DNA from 2 places in the Thalassotalea insulae genome. Region 1 is predicted to be linked to the other one. Evidence: riboswitches for the same ligand, from Rfam matches in the RefSeq annotation. Region 1 holds a riboswitch; the other holds the start of a gene.
The links. Region 1 has a riboswitch for cobalamin ahead of QQK06_RS15590 (hypothetical protein). Riboswitches for the same ligand answer to the same signal wherever they lie in the genome.

Region 1 (10,010 bases):
TAAATCCACCAATTGATCGGTATGTTCGTTATACACGGTATCACGACAGTTGGGTGCAACCAGTAAGATAATCGTGATATCAAGGTTAGCAAACTCTTGTTTTATCGCTCTGATCACTGATAAGCCATCGCACTTATGCAAATGATAATCTAGCAACAATATATCGAACGGGTCGTCCTGATTATCCCTGATCAACTGAATCGCGGTTTTAGCGGAGTCAGTATCTTCCGCGTACCAACCTAAGCTACTACAAATGTCCATCACACTGGCACGCGTTGTTGAATTATCTTCGGCAATTAACACCCGCTGATGCATCATTTCAGGCACTGAGCTTTTCTGCGGATCACTGACTTCAAACACCAGTTCAAAATAGAATTCACTACCTTTACCTGGTTCACTGGTTAAATTGAGCTCTCCCCCCATCAAGGTAACAAGCTTTTTACTGATCGCTAAACCTAAGCCTGTACCGCCAAAATGACGGGTTGTGGTAGAGTCTGCCTGAGAAAAAGCACTAAATATTTGCTTTTGCTTATCCTTTGGAATACCAACACCTGTATCACGTACAGAAAAACGTAACTTGACCTGACTATCGTCCGCTATTTTTTCGATTAATTTCACCGAAAAGGCAACTTCTCCCCGCTCAGTAAATTTAAGAGCATTACCCACCAAATTAATTAGTACCTGACCTAATCTTAATGGATCCCCCATTAAAAACTCCGCATCTTTCGGCGGCGCTGACACAATCACTTCGACTGATTTATTCCCAACCGATGACGACATAATATTAGCCAGATTATCAATAACATCAGACAGTTGAAACGGGATGTTTTCTAATGTTAAACGACTGGCTTCAATTTTTGAGAAGTCCAGTAAGTCATTGATGATCCCTAACAACGAAGTGCCTGCATGATGAATTTTCTTCACCATGGTTAAGGTTGCTTGCGGTAAATCCTGCTCTTTCAGTAAATAAGCTAAACCAAGAATGGCATTCATTGGTGTTCTGATTTCATGACTGATATTAGCAACAAACTCGCTTTTAGCATTACTCGCCGCAATCGCTTTATCCTTTGCTTGTTCTAATTCTGCGGTACGCTCTTGTACTTGATGTTCTAACGAGTTATTTAATTCAATAATTTGCGATTCAATTTGCTTTTGTTGAGTAATGTCGCGAAAAATCCCAGCAACACCTGTAACTTGGTTTTTATTTGACACAATTGGTGAAAGGTTAATCGAGACATCAATCAACTTGCCACAGTGAGTTTTTGCTTTAAAGTCAAAAGGTTCGACCACACCGCCTTGAAAAATAGCTTTCAATGTTTGCGCAGTTAAGATGCTACTTTCACTCGGTATTATCAATTCAAAAATACTTTTGCCGGTAACATAACCTTGGGTATAGCCGAAGGTATGCTCTGCTGACGTATTCCAGCTTTTAACCTTACCGCTAATATCCATCCCCACAATGGCATCATTGGAGTTTCGGATAATGGCTTCATATTCAGATTTGGCCTCCAACAGCATTAATTTTTTACGCACATAAATATCGGCCGCCAGCAAGATCAACGAAATAATAAACACGGAAAAAAGTATACTGGTATATGCCAAGGTCGTTCTTGCGGAGATCTCCTGTTCGATAGCCGATTGTTGGGCAGCAACAATTAACGTTAAAAACTCATGTGGTTCAGTATTACCTAAGAAAATGTTGTGCTCTTGATAATAGATTTTTTCATTAGCCAAGGTGGAGTATAGGGTCGCTAGTTTTGCGCTTGATGGTTGCTCTTCAGCTAACACAAAGTATTTTTGCCAACTATGCTGTTGACCTAAATCAGCAGAAAACTCCAGTTCTGGTGCTGGGCCTATGATAAATTCGCCAATGCTATTGAGTAGGTATGTCTGATAATCATTGCTTAGATTGTGCCGTAACTGCCCTAGTAAAACCTCAGCATTATAGTTAACGATCAAAATGCCGGAAAATTCTCCCTGATTATTGAAAATAGCTTTTGCGATACGAATAGTTTTAATATGAGGGTATTCAACCTTGCCATATTCCCGGTTTAAATTAATAGTGGATAGATAGAGTGCATCCGGACTCAATTGAGCACTTTCGGTGTAATACTTTTTATCACTTTTCCTTTGTAATTCGCTATCTGGTACGACTCGGATAACCCCGTATTTACGATGGACCCGAACAATTTCTCGTCCTTGCTCCGGTGCAAAAATATAGCGAATTTGTGTGATATTCGGGTCGTGTTCAATATACCCCTTAAAGATAATTTGTAAACGTGAGCGCCAAAGTTCATAGGTCGTGCCGTCATAGGGATCTATTCTGCCATTTTCATAGGCTCGAACAATCCCCTGTACCGGCGGCGTGGAATGAAGAAATCGTACTTGATGTTGCCAATTTGCTAATTGGCGAGTTAGAGCATCCTGCCTCAGTGACAAATTCTCGGCTATTTCATGTTCTAGTTCATTAAAAACATCACGACGAATGTCTGAATTCACATAAAAGGCAAACGCTACCCCGATAACCACAGTCGTTATAATTGCGTATAAAAATGGACGGCGAATGGCAAAAAACTGAGAACTCGCTTTAGTAGACATAGTACTTCCTTATACGAAAACACACGCTTTATTACCTAAGCATAGTCACCACTATCAAATAAAAACTGTATCCATACTATCCCTAGATCTCTTAACAATATAGTCGTGCTAACAAATATTGCCATCTGACATCGTTCTAGCTCTCACTGGAGGTATTGATGTTGCCGAACAAAGATAACGCTAATTTAGCATTGCTAGGAAGATACCAATGCATATAAGAAGCAAGAATATTGTTATGTAAATAGACAAATTCCCCTAAACGCTCGCTCGGATGATGGCGAGTCTGAGATAAAGGCGTTAATCTCACTTCTGCCTTTGAGTAATGAAAACTGTGACCACGAATAATATTATCACTGTTATTATTACCTGTATTATCACCAAAAGGTAAAACGACCCATTGCGATCCTATGGCTGTGAGCTTTTCTTGCATCACAGCTTTGCCCGGCAATAAGCCAAGTAGCGAGTATTGCTGACCAGCAAAATTGGTTAGTTCATCAAGTAAATAGAGCATGCCACCACACTCCGCAATTATCGGTTTATTAGTGGCAGCAAAAGCTTTGACGTCACTAATAAATGTATGATTTTCGGCTAACTGCTGAGCATATAATTCAGGATAGCCGCCAGGAATATACAAGACATCGCCGTCTGGCAAGTGGCTATCTTCCAGCGCCGAACAATAAACAAGCTCGGCTCCTGCTTGCTGTAAAAAGGCAATATTCGCAGCATAAATAAAACTAAATGCCCGATCTTTAATAATAATAACGCGCGTTCCTGCTAACGCACCTGTTATATCGGATATTTGTTCGTCTTGTTTAACAGCAAAGAACTCAACTGCGGCAGGTAATTCCGTCAGTTTAGTCGCATTAATATAACTGGCAACAAGATCGAGTTGTGCATCTATCTCACTCAGCTCCTGTGCTTGCACTAACCCTAAATGTCGCTCAGGTAAAGTGACCTCATTATCTTTAGGCAAACGTCCATAAAAAGTGATATCGGAGGCTAAGTTTTCCTGCAAAAGCTCTGCATGCCTTTCACTATTAACGCGGTTAGCAAATACACCAGCAAACGGTAATTCAGGACAAAACTTTGCTAAGCCATGGGCTAGTGCAGCAAAGGTTTGTGCCATCGCCTTGGCATCAATCACTCCAAGTACTGGAATATTAAAGTAACGGGCTAAATCAGCACTGCTTGGCGTGCCATCAAATAATCCCATCACACCTTCAATTAAAATAAGGTCAGATTCTTTTGCTGCCTGATAAAGCAATTCCTGACAGCCTCGCTCCCCCACCAGCCAGAGATCTAGCTGATAGACTAATTGACCACTGGCCTGACGTAAAATCATCGGATCAATAAAATCAGGCCCAACTTTAAAAACAGTCACTTTCTTGCCCTGATTTTTATGATAGCGGGCAAGCGCTGCTGTGATTGTAGTTTTACCTGAGCCAGAATGTGGCGCCGCAATAATAAGTGCCGGACAATTAACACCGGTACCTGGCAGATGTTCCGGTTTATTATTTAATGAAAATGCGTGTTTAGCGGATGTCATTAGTTATACCTCTGTTATCGTTCATCATTAATAACTACGCTATAACTTAGCGCTCTCCTTAGCATTAAATTTGGCAATGACCTTCTGCTGACGTAATAAACAACTGCCAACAAAGTCTATCGCGACCGCAATTACCACGTAAAAGACGGGCTTAGTAACAGCACTGGCATAATATTTTTCGACACGAGCTAGGTATTCTTGCCAGGATAAAGAAGCAAAGTTACCCGAGAAAGCGTAATAACTCCCATTAGAAATGAAAAATGCTATTGAACCGACAATAAATAAAGTAGCAGCTACTTTGATACTCGACAGGCCAGCACTAGATTGTCGCCATTGAGGCTTTGCCCAATAGCCACCGACAAACATCAAGCCATAACTAACAACCAGCGCAGGGTATGAAGGGGTTAAACAATCGCCCAAATAACCCCGAGAATAAGATGACGCTAAATCAAGCCCTATGGTGAGTAAATAGAAAAACCAAAACGCTTTCATATTTCTCAAATACATGCCAGCAATAAAGAAAATCGCGGTTGATGCACTGGGTAAATGATTAAGACTGGCAAAATGGTGGCCGCGAGTCGCTACCATTAATAACGTCAGTAACACAAACAGGGCCAAAGTGATACTAACAGGTTGGGGCAATTTAACTGATTTCATAACGATTCCGTTGTCACAATAAACAAAGTTTAACGGTGTTGGAAATCAAAGTAGATAAAGTTTGGCAGCCATGCAGCATCAAAAACTAGTTAAGCATTGTACTGGTAAAACACGGGCCTGCTGCTTAGCTTTTATCTGTCTTTGGTTCACCGCCCACCGCAGTTCTCAAACAATACCTAATAAATTAGGCATGATCAGGCCGGTCTCCGGACTTCTGTTCATCGCATTTGCAACACCTTCCCATATCCAGCTAACGACAGAATCGTTTAAATACAGTGGTTACGTTGCTGCTCACAGTTACCGTTGCGGGGGCAGTACTGGCATTTCACCAGTTTCACGTTTCATCTTTACAGTGTCGTAATGCTTTGTTCGATCAAAGTATTACGACTGCTAAGACACCTAAATCACTGCAGATATTACGTGATAACCTGCTTCGCTTCAATAGCAAAAACGCCGAAAAAACAACTCATCTAACCACAATAATTTTTAAAATCTTTCAAGGTGATATAGATTGAAGCCGAGTGCGAGTTTCGCTATGCTGCGCATCCAGTTTGTTCATCCAGACCTAGCGCCAGGAGCAATAAAATTAAATGAAGGCTAATTTATATTTAGCGCGCCACGGAGAAACCAAGTGGAACAAAGTGCAACGTTTTCAAGGACAGCTTGATAGTGAATTAACGACAAAAGGCAGACAACAAGCAAGAAATATCGCCGAACGTCTGGAAAAAAGCAACATAAGTCACATTATTTCATCTCCCCTTGGTCGTGCCATCACCAGCGCCCAAATTTGCCAAGAAATTTTAAAAATCCCACATCAAACTGAGAGTGATTTAACTGAACGACACTTAGGACACTGGCAAGGCCAACAATTAAAAAATATTCAGGCATCGCCAGATTATCAGAAAATTTTTCAGCAATTTACTCAAGCAAAGCCATTAGGCGGTGAAAGCGCTATTGATTGTGCTCAGCGTATTTCTCAGGTATTAGAACAAATTGCAAAAGCCTATCTTAACAAGAATGTATTAGTCATTTGCCACGGTGAAGCACTACGTTGCTTGCTCGCGAAACAAGGTTATCATTCCAACGCTAGTGCCTATGAATTATTTAATAACGGCGATATTATCCATTTAAGCTATCAACACCAAATCAAAAGCTTTCAGCTTCATCAACTGGCGTTGGCATCATAGATTAGGGCGGTATTGAAACAAGGAATGTCGTTATGGACGGGTTAATTACACTAAGTGAGCAGCTTTGGGCTGTCTTACCAACGTTTTCCACCAGCCTGACTATTTTGCTGGCCTTACTGTTAGACAAGCGATTAGGAGAAGCCAAACATTATCATTACCTGGTTGCTTTTGGCACACTTGCTAATGTCATTGAAGCTAAACTCAATCCAGATCACCACATAGTCGCGGCTAAGAATGTGCTACCTACTCAATTGAAAGTAAAAGTCGTTGGCCTGATTTCCTGGTGCCTGCTGGTGATGCCAATACCACTATTATATTTTTATTTGCTGTCAAACCTTAACTGGTACTGGCAACTGCTCTGTGATGCCACAATACTGTACCTGGCGCTCGGCCTTAACAGCCTGCACCAGCACGCAATGCAAATATACCGGCCACTAGCTAATAACGATATTGCCAGCGCCCGTCACTTTACCGGCTATATTGTCAGCCGAGATACCAACAAGCTATCAGAGCAGGAAATCGCGCGTGCAACAGTAGAATCCATGCTGGAAAACGGCCATGATGCGGTTATCGCCTCATTAGTTTGTTACCTGATTGGCGGAGCCCCGCTGGTGATCATCCACCGACTGGCCAATACCTTAGATGCAATGTGGGGTTATAAAACGCCGCGCTATCTACATTTTGGCTATGCCAGTGCCAAACTCGATGACTTACTTGGTTTTATTTCAGGAAAAATTTGTACTGTGCTCTATGCAATGCAAGGTAACCTTAAACAAGCGCTAAGTAACGCCTACCAGCAAGGTAATAGTTATAAAAGCCATAATGGCGGCTGGGTAATGGCCGCTGGAGCAACCGTTTTAAAACGCCAGCTTGGCGGCACGGCAAATTATCACGGCCAACAACTCAACTCGGTAACTTTAGGGCAAGGAAGGCCAGTGCAGGCTCAAGACATCAAAGCCAGTTTAACAATTGTCACCAATGCCAGTATGCTATTAGTCATTACCACCTTTATTTATCAGTTAACAATTTTAATATTTCATTATTATTAAAGCACCTATGACCTTAATTCACGGCGGCCAGCTTAACCAGATAGCAAAACAATACAATATTCCAGTAAGTGACTGGCTCGACTTATCAACCGGTATTGCACCATTAAGTTATCCAATTCCTAAGGAGATCCCGTTAGCCATTTGGCAGCAGTTGCCACAACTTAGTGAAAAATTAATCATCGCCGCCCAAGATTATTATCGCTGTCAACAACTGGTCGTTACCAATGGCAGTCAGGCCGTCATTAGTGCTTTGCCTCAGTTATATCGACTACATCAGCCTAAAGGGGAGCATGTTTATTTGCCTGAGCGCGGTTACAAAGAGCATGCCTACGCCTGGCAACAGGCAGGTTTTCAGCTAATGTATTATCAAGATGAACTACCACCACTTGCTGAGCTCACTCCACATTCGGTACTGGTAGTGATCAATCCGAATAATCCAACCGGAAAGTTTTTTACTCGGCAGGAACTGCTTAGCTATCGAAGACAAATGCAAAAACTCGATGGCTTGTTAATAGTTGATGAAGCATTTATCGATGTTATGCCTGATGAATCGCTGGCTTCACCAATAACCGATGAGCATACACTGGCATTACGCTCGTTTGGCAAATTTTTTGGCCTAGCCGGACTACGGATTGGCTTTTTAATCGCAGATAGCACTTGGTGCGATTCATTTAAACGCTGTCAGTCACCGTGGCAAGTTAACGGCCCGGCGCAATTTATCGCCGAACAGGCATTAACTGATATAAAATGGCAGGCTCAGCAAAAGCAACAATTACAACATTTAAGACAGCAACAGCAAATCGTATTAGAGAAGGTTTTTAATGGACATTTATCCGATGAAATAAAAGGCACGGACTTATTTCTGACCTTACGCTTTAAACAGCCAAGTGATGCGCCTAAATTATACCATTTATTATGTCAGCAGGGCTTATATTGTCGCCTGACTGATGAGCAGGACAGCTTAAGGTTTGGCATCGCCACCTCAGAACAAATCCCCCGTTTAACGCAGAGTTGTCAAAAAGCCAAAAAGTTACTTCTTGACTAATAAAAAATCCCGTATTAGTTATTACCACTAATACGGGATTTTCTCATTATTAATCAGAATTAGTTCTGATAACTGATGCCGAAATACACCACTCTGCCTTGTGTAAAGTAACCATCAGTATTTTGATAAGAATGCTTAAAAGCGTTATTGATTTTAGCCTGTAGCTTCACCTTATTAGATAGAGCATAATTTACACCTAAATTGACCAGTGAATAACCATCAAGCTTTACTGCCCCTCCTCCATAAGGGTAATCATAGCGTTTCCCCTTAAACTGCACTTCAGCATAAACATCCGCATTACCTAAGGTCTTATCAAATTGATAACTCAAATGATGTTTAGCGCGACGTCCCAACTGTTTACCGGTCGAGGCATCTTCTGCTTCAATATAACTGACATTAAGCTTATGCACACCGCCAAACCCCTGATAGTTAATACCTAATTCAGCACCTTGAATTTCAACATCATCAACATTAACAGGAGTTACGTAGCCTTCTTCTGTACTACCACTCCAGTCTATTAACTGCTCGATATCCGTTTGATAAAGGTTAAACACCAATGAAACACTCTCAAAATAACTACTGACACTAAATTCGTAGCTGGTTGAGGTTTCCGACACTAATTCTGGATTACCTATATAGTTCCAACCTAGTGGATAGTATAAATCATTAAATGTCGGCGCTTTAAAACCGGTTCCGGCAGAGACACTGACCTTAGTATGTTCAGTTAACTGATAACCAGCACTGGTATTATAGGTAGTCTCAGAATCAATACCTTCGACATCATCATAGCGGGTCGCTAATTCAAATGAGAATTTATCCTGATGATACATGGCATGAGCAAAGACACCGGAAACATCACGTTCGGTTCTATCATACTGCGCATCTCCTTTTAGGGTTTCCTGATAAAAATCAGCCCCAAGGTTTAAATGCCATTGCTGTGACAATTTACTGCTATTTAATAACGAATATTGCTGACGACGAGAGTCATACTGAAGCCCCTCACTTTTGCGAGTTCCGTTACCGTAACCAATACTGGAAGTACGATTTTGGCTAACACCAAATTCAGTCACATTCGCAATGCCTGACGCCAGCCAGTTTAGTTTCGCACCCAAATGCCAAACATGGTTATTTACGTCACTCTGATTAGCTCCCCCAGAATCATATTCCGTTTCTCCTTGATCGACCTGAGCAAGCCAATTTAGTGATAATGCTGAATTTACTTTTTGCTGCCCATTAACAGCGAAGGAGTCATAGCGATAACCATCTTCATCAGTTTCACTGTCATCTTTGACATCAAAACCGTCACTTTTTTCATGCGATACACTAAAGCTGGTGGCACCATCGCCATGACTTAAACCGACACTGCCATTAAACAGCTTATATCCCTGACTACCTAAGCCGGCACTAAGCTGGTGTTCACCGCCTGCCAGTTTACGGGTAAAAATTTGAATAACACCGCCGATAGCATCTGATCCCCAAAGCGCTGCCCGCGGACCTTTAACAATTTCAATGCGCTCAATCAACTCTGGCGCAATATCCTGAACATTAGTCGAACCTAAGGTTGCCGAACTAATACGCACACCATTTAGCAACACCAAAGTATGGCCGGAGTTAGCGCCGCGCATATAAACCGATGAGTTCTGACCACGACCGCCATTGGTAGACATGTCGATACCGGCAACAGATGTTAATAGATCCAGCACGGATTTTGGCTGAATGCGCTCAATATCTGCACGAGTGATCACCACCTGGCTCGCTAAAGAGTCAGCAATACTCATTGGCGAGCGAGACGCAGTTACGGTAATGGTTTCCAGTTCATCGGTAGTCGCAGTATCAGGGTTAGTAGTAGCGTTGACAGTTGCAGAGATGGTACCGACAATCGCAAGTGCCAGCACAGATTTAATAAAAGTTTTATGTTGTTTAAGATT
Region 2 (10,010 bases), 610 kb from region 1:
TTTCAAAACTTGCCATTTCATTGTAAAAACTAGCGGCCGCTTGTACTAATGGCAGTGCCAATGCAGCGCCAGTACCTTCACCTAAGCGCAAATCTAATGATAATAAAGGCGTCACGTTAAAGTAAGCCAACATCTTTTTATGCGCCAGCTCATTCGACTGGTGCGCAAAAATAAAATAATCACTGACCTCAGGATACAGTTTTGCAGCGACTAATGCCGCACTGGTAACAATAAAGCCATCAACTAAAATCACCATCTTAGCCTGTGCCGCTGCTAACATAGCGCCAACAATCTGCACAATTTCAAAGCCGCCAAGCTCAGCTAAAACATCCATAGGCTCAAACGTCTCTACTGCTTGTTGTGCCCGTTCGACTGCCTGAGCAACCAATGCTTTTTTTCGGGTTAACTGTTCTGAGCTAATACCGGTGCCCTGGCCAACACTATCTTGTACATTTTCCCCGGTTAATGCGATATAGATTGCTGAAGCCGCGCTGGTATTGGCTATGCCCATTTCACCAAAAATCAGCAGATTACAACCAGTTGTTCGAATCGACGATACTATCTGCTGACCATAAGCAATCCCTTGCTCCACTTGCGCCATCGTCATCGCCGCCCGTTGACTGATATCCTCAGTGCCTGCGCCTAAACGCTGCTCAATAAAATCTGCCGATAACGATTTTTCTTTGACGGTTAAAGGAGTTTGAATACCTGCATCTACCACTTTCAACGCGATATTATTATCGCGGCAAAAGCAGTTAATCGCCGCGCCCCCTTGGAGAAAGTTTAAGACCATCTGCCGAGTAACATCACTGGGTGCTATGCTGACATTTTGCTGAGCAATGCCATGATCCCCAGCAAAAACTATCGCAGTTGGCTGGTTAATTTCAATACGCTGGCAAAACTCTCCACTAGCGACACTTTGAATTAACGCCAATTGTTGTGCCACTTGCTCTAATAAACCCAGTGAGCCTGGTGGTTTAGTTTTATTAATAATTTTATCTTGTATCGCGTGCAAAAAAGCACTCGATTTAGGTGACACTAACGAATCAATAGTAAACACTTACTCACATCCTACGCATTATAATTAGAAAGAAAACACTACCAATAACTGATGTGATCACACCAATAGGTATTTCTTGTCCTGCCACCACAGTACGTGCAATGACATCAACCCAGATCAAAAAGCAACCACCGACTAAGCCAGAGCAAATTAATAATTTTGCTGTAGTTTTACCGATAAAGGGACGAACAATATGAGGGATCATTAAGCCAACAAAACCAATACCGCCACAATAAGAAACAATCACCGCTGTCATTGCTGCACAGATCACTAGCGCCATTAACCTTAATTTGGCGACATTAATTCCAAGCGTGCGGGCACTTTCATCACTTAACAGCAAGGCGTCAAGCTGACGAGCAAATAACAACGCAATCAAAGTACAAGATAAAACCACCGGAACAATCCAGGCAAGCGCCTGATAATCCGCTCGAGCTAACGATCCCATCATCCAGAAAATCACCCGATTGCTAGCAAATGCTTCACCAAAATAGAGAATAAAGCTAGTAATAGAACTTAGCAAAAACGACACCGCCACCCCGGCCAATAGCAAATGTTCCACTCGGCGCCAGTTATTATTCATTATAATCACTACGACAATTGCTACCGCAAATAACGCCCCTAAAAATGCCGCTAATGGCAATGAAAATGCCTGTAAATATTGAGGTAGTAAACCTGAAATAGTCGCCCCTAACCCTGCACCAGCAACAATACCAAACAAGTAAGGATCGGCTAATGGATTGCGAGTAACATTTTGCATCAAGGCCCCAGCAGCCGCTAAAGCAAATCCAGCAAGAAAGCCCATGATTATTCGTGGAAAACGAATTTCGAGCAAAATAGTGTGATAAATGGGTCGTTGGCACTGGTCAGATAAACACTGCCAGACATTAGCAAAATCAAGCTCTGCGGTGCCAAAGCCCATAGAAGCAACGAATGAGCCAAGCACTAATACGGCGATAATAGCAAAGCGCGAGTAATACTTAGTACTATTCATGGTTCGCTTCCTCGTCAATCATTGCATAGGTCACACGCACTTTTTCGGTCAACGGATTACGATCCACTAAACAATCAAGATGAAAAACTTCTTTTAACCGTGACGCTTGCAGCACGATATCTGGCGTATCACATGCTAGCACCTGACCGCCTGATAGCAGCAGTAACCTATCGCAATATTGCGCCGCCAAATTCAAATCATGAATGGTCATGATCAATGTTAGCCCTAGTTTTTTTACCATGGATAAAATTTGATGCTGATAAAAAACATCGAGGTGATTCGTGGGTTCGTCCATGATCAACACCTGAGGACGCTGCACAATAGCACGGGCGATTAAACAGCGTTGCTGTTCCCCACCAGATAAAGTATTAAATACCTGATGCTGTTTATCTAATAAGTCGACGGTCGTTAGCGCCTGTGCAATTAACTGACGATCTTGATCCGTATTTCTGGCAAATAAAGTTTTATAAGGGATCAGCCCCATATTAACGATATCCAGTACCGTCAAGTTAAAGACAGCTTCGTGCAACTGACTGACCACTGCAATTTTTTGCGCCACTTCTCTACGATCGAACAAATCTAATGGCATACCATCGAGTAACACCTGACCGGAAGATAACGGGTACTCCTGATACAAACACTTTAACAGCGAAGTTTTTCCGGCACCATTAGGCCCGACAATACCAAAAGTTTCATTTTTCGCGACTGTAAAACTGACATCTTCCACTATGGTTTTACCATCGATTTGCCAGTTAATATTTTGTGCTTGTATTTGAACAGCTGTCATAAGAACCACATCAACAACAATATGAGTGCGGCAGGAAAGGAAATATTAAACAGTAATAGCGTTAACTATCACTTAAGAATATAGCCACCATGTTACCCGCACGGTTTATTTGTCTTTCATTCTGGCAGGTCTCCTGACTTATAGAGATATCCCAAATTTGACCTTCCCAGCCTAACAATCAGGCCAGTGGATAATAAATTCAGCTCTACTTACAGTTGCGGGAACAGTTGTGGACTAATATCTTAAGCTCATCAGCCAATGGATACGCACCACATTCCCTTTTAAGTTGTTTAGTCACACTAAACAAACACCAGAAATTCGCGCTACTTTAGCACAGTAATTTATAGACTGCTATAGTTTAGCTATATAGACGTCTAAAATGTATTTCGGCGATAAAAAACCTCGTCTAAATGGCGAGGTTTTACTATTCAAGCCGTTTGATAAACATCATTACTTATGCAACATTTGTCGGCTCTATGTTAATGCAAACTTCACTGAGTAAAGTAATGGGAAACTCTCCTATGATAGGCATGTTGTTTGCTCCCCCCTTTATCTGGAGTAATATAAGCACAATAACTGATAGAACCTACCGCAATTAAGAACCCAAAAGTTCGAATAAGTTGCTCTCTCTAATAAAGTACTAATTTGTTAATTTATGGATTTTGATGTTTACTTAATCTAAAGACAACTTAACAGTACTGTTTTGCCCAATAATATTGTGATAAAAAATTACTCAATTGTATTATCGCTGATATGCTTTCTTAGTATTTGCTCATACAGCTATGCTACGTCTCCTCAAGTCACCTTTATCATTCCCGATCAGAAAGGCCCAATATTTTGGCAACGTGTAGCGCAAATCAGCCAAGCAGCAGCCGACAGCCTCAATATAAAACTCAAGCTTATTAATACTGATCCGAATCGCTTTGCCTTAAAAGAAACCATTCACCAGGTAATCAATAGTAGGAACCATCCTGATTATCTTATTTTCAGACCTTTCTTAGGTAATACTGAAGCAATATTTAAACTATTAGAACACGCCAAAATTCCTTTCATTACATTAGAACAAGCTTTTCACGGTGATATTCGACAACGACTCGGAGACCCTCAGGAGAAATACCAATATTGGATTGGGCAAATCAATTATGACAACAAGACGGGTGGAAAATTACTACTTAACGCATTAATTAGCGCGTACAAACAACAACAATCAAACCAAGAAATTCATATTGTTGGCATCGGTGGTGATTTTGATGAAGTGGGCTCCGCTCGTCAGTACGCACTCGAACAACTAAAAAACTCCCCACCAGAACAAGGCATATTCGTTGAACAAATATTTCCAATGTATTGGAATCCATTGTTAATTACTGAACGCTTACCTATGATTAAAAAGCGCTACCCAAAAGCAAACATCTATTGGTGTGTTGGGGATCAACTGGCATTGGAACTATTACGTTTACATCAGAAAAGTTCATCCTCACCTATTATAATTGGTGGCTTCGACTGGTTACCACAAGCACTAGAGAAAATTGAACAAGGAGATATTACGGCCTCAGTGGGTGGCCACCTGTTTATGGTCGCCAATGCATTAGTGAAGATTATTGATTTGCAGCAAGGCATTAACCGCTTTTTACCATCCGTTGTTCATCAGTATGAGATCATCGATAGTAGTAATGTTGCTCAGTTCAAGCAATTTTTTGTTGAACAACAATGGAGCAAAATAAATTTTAGCCAATTTCTTCTATCAAAAAATCCACATGCCCCGGCATTGACGGTTAACAATATGCTAGCCCAATTCCCCCGAAAAGTAGCTCACACAGCAAAAGAGTGACCGACAAAGCATCACAAAGAATTACTTTACCAACTGTAAAATCGTTTGAGGTTCAGGTTGTTCAATCATCACTTTCTGCGAGATTAGTTTACCGTGTTTAAAACGGTCAAAATGTGCTTGCTTAGCACCTAACTGACGACAAAACTCTTTAAATACCTGAAAATCTTGTCCAGTAAACTGTTCTTGTTCTCGAGTCATTAACCCATCGACATAAACGTTATCTCCATTAACGTTAAAGTTAGCTATTGCACTATATTGATCACCATAGCGTTTTGTTCTTATTGCTCTTACCGATTTGATTTCAAAAATCCAGTCACCTAATTCAATATAACGGGGCATGGTTGTCATTGCTAATACCTTAAAAAAAGGTCGGTTACAGGCTGGGAGTGTAACCGACAAAGATAGGGAGAAATATACAGAGATTATTTACTTGCTAGCTAATGCTAAATATTGATTAAATTCTTCTTCACTAACACCAAGGTCAGCATTTTTATCAATTTTAGTGAACGCACTAACTAACGCCGATTTTTTAGACGATTTTAATTCTTCTTCACTTAATAAGCCGTTACTGTCTTTATCAAACTGTTTAATTAACGCCGAAAACTCGCCTACTTGAGAAGTTAACGTTTCCGCTTTAACCGGCACAACTTTCGCTTCATTTGCACTAGCATCAACCGCCAGCGCACCGATAATAGAAATAGCTACTACTGCCGTCACTTTTTTTATACTAATTGCTTCCATTATGGATTCCTTATTGAAATTTAATAGATTAAAACCTAGCCAAATATTTTAGCTTCACCACAACAAAGCACAGGGTGTACCATGTTTTTAACCTATTGTTTTGATTGGAATTTATCAAAATTTTCATTTAATCCATTTAAAATACTGTCGCCAATTAGCAACAACAAAATAAGTAAAAAGAAAATAATCCGCTAACATTTAAACGCACGGATAAAAACCTACTTATTTATCAAAAACTTAAAAGAGAAACACCATAAAAAAAACACTGTCTCCAGATAGAGACAGTGTTGTTATTAACAAGAAAATACCGTAAAAAAGAAGCTGCTAACTTTTCATTTTCATTCAGGAAACAACTTGCTTGTGAGCGGTTCATTCAAAAACATTATTACTCACTATATTAACGTGCTGTTTTTAAGAGGTTTATCAATAAAAACCTTAACATTATTGGGCTTTAGTCTAGTATTGCTACCGTTGATCATCGCACTACTGTACAGTTCCAGCCAGGTAAACCATCTCGCACAACAAGGCAGCCAGGCCATTTTCAATGTTGCTGAATTAGTAGAAACTAATCGTCAACTCAGTGCGTCAGCCAACAAAATGCAACGCTTTGCCGGCCAGTACATCGTACTCCAAGAATCAGGGTTGTTGACCTTCTACCAGGAAAATAAATCGGACTTTACCGAATTGCTGACAAATAAAGCAGCTCAATACCAACAAGCAGAACTTAATCGCTTAAGTACTCAAATTATTAGTCACATCAAGGCCATAGATAAGCTGCTGAGCGAAAAAGCCAATCAACAACAAACACTGTCGGACATTGAACAAAAATTTAAAAGCATCAGCCAGGATATGCAGCAAATCGAACTACTCAGCGACCAGCTAATCAACCAGCAGGTGGAATACATGCAAAGTTCAGCAGATAAGGTGACCACCACTATTTGGCAAAGCTTAGCAATCATTCCTTTTTCTGTGCTGTTAGCCGTTATTTTTGCACTACTAATATTAAGACCATTACGACAGCTTTCCAGCAAAATAAAACGTTTAGAACAGGGACATTTTGAAGATAAGATTAGCTTTAAAGGCACGAAAGAAATTAAAGAAATTGCTGACGCTCTCGAGCTCATGCGCAGCCGACTACATTCACTCGAATTACAAAAATCGAGTTTTATTCGCCATATTTCCCACGAGCTTAAAACACCACTGGCAGCGATTCGAGAAGGAACAGAATTACTTTATGATAACAGTGTTGGTAGCTTAAATGCTGAGCAGCAGGAAGTGACTAATATCATCAAACTCAGTGTTTCACGACTACAACAATTAATCGAAGACTTACTGGATTTCAATATTGTGCTCGACTCCACCAGCTTACAAGATGCACAACAAGTAAACTTTACTAACCTGCTAACACAATGTCTTAAACTCAGGCAATTAGACATTCAAAGTAAACAACTAAAAATTTCTACTGAATGCCAAGCACTGACATTAAAAACCAACAGTAAGCAATTGTCTGTGATCTTAGATAACTTACTGTCAAATGCCATCAAGTACTCACCAATAAATGGTGAAATCACCATTACAGCTCAAGCACAACAGCAGCAAGTAGTTATTAGCATCACAGATCAAGGGCCAGGCATTGAACCGGAATTACAGCAAAAAGTATTTGAGGCCTTTTATCATGGTCCTACACCTGAGCAATCCCCTATTAAAAGTAGTGGACTAGGGTTAACCATAGTTAAAGAATTATTAATGCGATTAGATGGTGATATCAATATCGCCAATTTGTCACCACCTGAGCACGGCTTAACGATACAATTAGCCTTGCCAGTTAATCCCTAAATAAGTGAATAGCATGACTTTTTCAAGATTTAGTAAAACAAAAAACGCGAAGCAAATATTCGTCTCTCTGAGCTTCAGTATGCTGTTAACCGCCTGCCAATTAACCACGCCAGCACAGAATAATAATGTCGCCAGTGATTATTATTTGTGGATCAAAACGCTGACAACAGAAGAGCTACGTCAGGAAATCAGCCAACAGCAACAAAATTATCAAGCAGGATTTGAACAAGCAAAAATCAATCTTATTTTATTGCACGCCTTAACAACGTCACCGGTATATAACCCTTATACAGCCAAAACCATGTTAAATAATTTTACCAGTGAACGAGCCGCACAGCAGCTAACCGCTCATGATTTTGCCCTGTTAAGCTTATTAAGAGATCAACTTAATCAATATATTTTAGCGTCTAACAAGCTGTTATTGAGTAAACAAAAACAGCAGGAACATTCAATACAGCAGCAGCAAGTGATTGAAGAAAAACAAACAACTATCGATAAATTACAACAACAAATAAATCAACTAAAGCGCATCGAATTAACCATAGAAAACGAACAGTAAAGCGGCAATAAATATGACAACGACAACTTTATCCGACCAAGAACAAATTTTAATTGTTGATGACGACCCAAGTTTGCTGAGGTTATTAGGCATTCGTCTTGCTGCTGCCGGCTATCAAGTGAGCTCCGCTGAAAACGCCAAACAGGCATTAGGCATGTTAAAAAGTTTACAGCCACAATTAGTGATCAGCGATCTTAGAATGGACGGTATGGACGGCATGGCATTATTTGAAAAGATTCGCCTGTCATATCCTAATTTGCCAGTGATCATTATGACTGCACATGGCACCATCCCAGATGCTATTAATGCGACTAAACAAGGCGTATTCAGCTTTTTGACAAAGCCGTTTGAAAGTCAGGAACTTCTCGACACTGTCGAACAAGCAATTCGATTGCAACCTCATACTCATTTATCTCAACACCAGACAGGTAACGAGCAATGGCGAGAAAGTATCATTAGCCGCAGTGCAATCATGTCTGCACTGCTACAACAAGCCAAACAAGTAGCAAAAAGTGATTTTAGCTTACTGATCCAAAGCCAAAGCGGTACTGGTAAAGAATTATTAGCCAAAGCGATCCATCAGGCAAGTGATAGATGTGACAAGCCTTTTACCGCCATTAACTGTGCTGCGATTCCAGAGCAACTGTTAGAGTCTGAGTTATTTGGCCATAAAAAAGGTGCATTTACCGGCGCGGAAAAAAACCATATAGGTTTGTTTGAAGCAACCAACGGCGGCACCTTATTTTTAGACGAGGTTGGTGATATGCCAATGAGTTTTCAGGTCAAACTGCTACGGGCATTACAGGAAAAGGAAATTCGGCCATTAGGCAGTACAGATTCGGTAAAAGTTGATGTCAGGATCATTTCAGCTACTCATCAAAATTTACAAAAGGCCATCGTTAATCAAACATTTAGAGAAGATCTTTACTACCGATTAAATGTCGTTGAACTGGAACTTCCACCGTTAGCGGATCGTCGAGAAGACATCCCATTATTAGCACAACATTTTTTAGCCCAATCGAAAAAACAATCAAATCATCAGGTCAAAGGCTTTTCCAAAGAAGCGATGGAACTGCTGATCAGTGCCCCTTGGCCTGGTAATATTCGACAATTACAAAATATTGTCGAACAAAGCATCGCCCTATCGAGTGAATCAATGATCAGTGAAGCACAAATTCGCAATGCATTAAGAGATAAAACCGCGCAATTGCCATCATTTCAAGAAGCACGCGATCACTTTGAACGTGATTACCTGGCCAAATTACTTAATATTACCGCAGGTAATGTTTCACAAGCGGCTAAAATCGCCCAACGTAACCGAACTGAATTTTATAAGCTACTAAACAAACACCATTTAAATGCCGAAGCGTTTCGCGAAGAAAAAGCGGATTAACCCATATGAGAATAAAGCATGTACGAGAATAAACATAAACCGTTAATCACCAGAAAAGCCTTTGGCAAACGCATGTTACTGCATGCTCTGGCTGCACTTTTATTAGTGGTGCTGACTTTAGCGCTCGGCGTTATCGGCCATATCTACTTTGATAATATGGAACTTATCACCGCACTGATAGCCTCTGTGACTTTAAGCAGTGGTTTGGGACTGTCGATATTACCTGAGTCTACTGCGGGACAATTATTTGCTAGTCTCTATGGCATTTTTTGTGGGTATATTTACGTTGCCACCAGCACCATTATTATCGCGCCAATTCTTCATCGGCTTTTGCATAAGTTTCATCTTACCAAGCCCAACTAACAGTATACAAACACCCCATAAATCACAGATCTTGTTACTCGCATTCACTTAATTTTTAACGGCAAACATCTTCAAACAATTGTTTTGCCAAGCTAGCTAATAACTCGGGATCTGATTGAGTTTGCGCATAAGTGCGCAGACCAAAAATTCCCATCACTAAGCTCTGTACCCGCTGTTCTGGCGGGCGATTATCATTGAGCTCACCATTGGCTTGGGCTTGCTGAAAAATATTGAGAAAACCATTCTGCCAATTTTTCATGCTTTGCTTTAACGCTTCTTCAATTTCAGGTTCATTATCACACAATTCACTTAATGCTTTTTGTGAAAGACAAGCTTTATGGCATCCTGATTCAGTCGAGGTTACTTCAGCTACTGTTCGCTGCAAATACGCTAAAATTCCATCTAATAACCGTTCTTTGCCTGCAAACAGCTGTTTAAACTCAACCGTTTTA

Region 2: another riboswitch for cobalamin. It lies ahead of QQK06_RS12985 (ABC transporter ATP-binding protein); the one in region 1 lies ahead of QQK06_RS15590 (hypothetical protein).

The regions. Positions count from the first base shown of each region.
Region 1 is NZ_BSST01000001.1:3,465,613-3,475,622, reverse strand. It holds gene QQK06_RS15600 (response regulator) at 1-2,598, opposite strand, end outside; gene QQK06_RS15595 (cobyrinic acid a,c-diamide synthase CobB) at 2,735-4,144, opposite strand; gene QQK06_RS15590 (hypothetical protein) at 4,184-4,801, opposite strand; cobalamin riboswitch at 4,982-5,219, opposite strand; gene QQK06_RS15585 (histidine phosphatase family protein) at 5,392-5,988, shown strand; gene QQK06_RS15580 (cobalamin biosynthesis protein CobD/CbiB) at 6,021-7,037, shown strand; gene cobD (threonine-phosphate decarboxylase CobD) at 7,045-8,082, shown strand; gene QQK06_RS15570 (TonB-dependent receptor domain-containing protein) at 8,142-10,010, opposite strand, start outside.
Region 2 is NZ_BSST01000001.1:2,857,823-2,867,832, reverse strand. It holds gene cobT (nicotinate-nucleotide--dimethylbenzimidazole phosphoribosyltransferase) at 1-1,060, opposite strand, end outside; gene QQK06_RS12990 (FecCD family ABC transporter permease) at 1,065-2,051, opposite strand; gene QQK06_RS12985 (ABC transporter ATP-binding protein) at 2,044-2,838, opposite strand; cobalamin riboswitch at 2,945-3,168, opposite strand; gene QQK06_RS12980 (ABC transporter substrate-binding protein) at 3,542-4,666, shown strand; gene QQK06_RS12975 (hypothetical protein) at 4,688-5,014, opposite strand; gene QQK06_RS12970 (hypothetical protein) at 5,093-5,407, opposite strand; gene QQK06_RS12965 (sensor histidine kinase) at 5,768-7,243, shown strand; gene QQK06_RS12960 (hypothetical protein) at 7,257-7,802, shown strand; gene QQK06_RS12955 (sigma 54-interacting transcriptional regulator) at 7,816-9,195, shown strand; gene QQK06_RS12950 (hypothetical protein) at 9,214-9,558, shown strand; gene QQK06_RS12945 (TetR/AcrR family transcriptional regulator) at 9,614-10,010, opposite strand, start outside.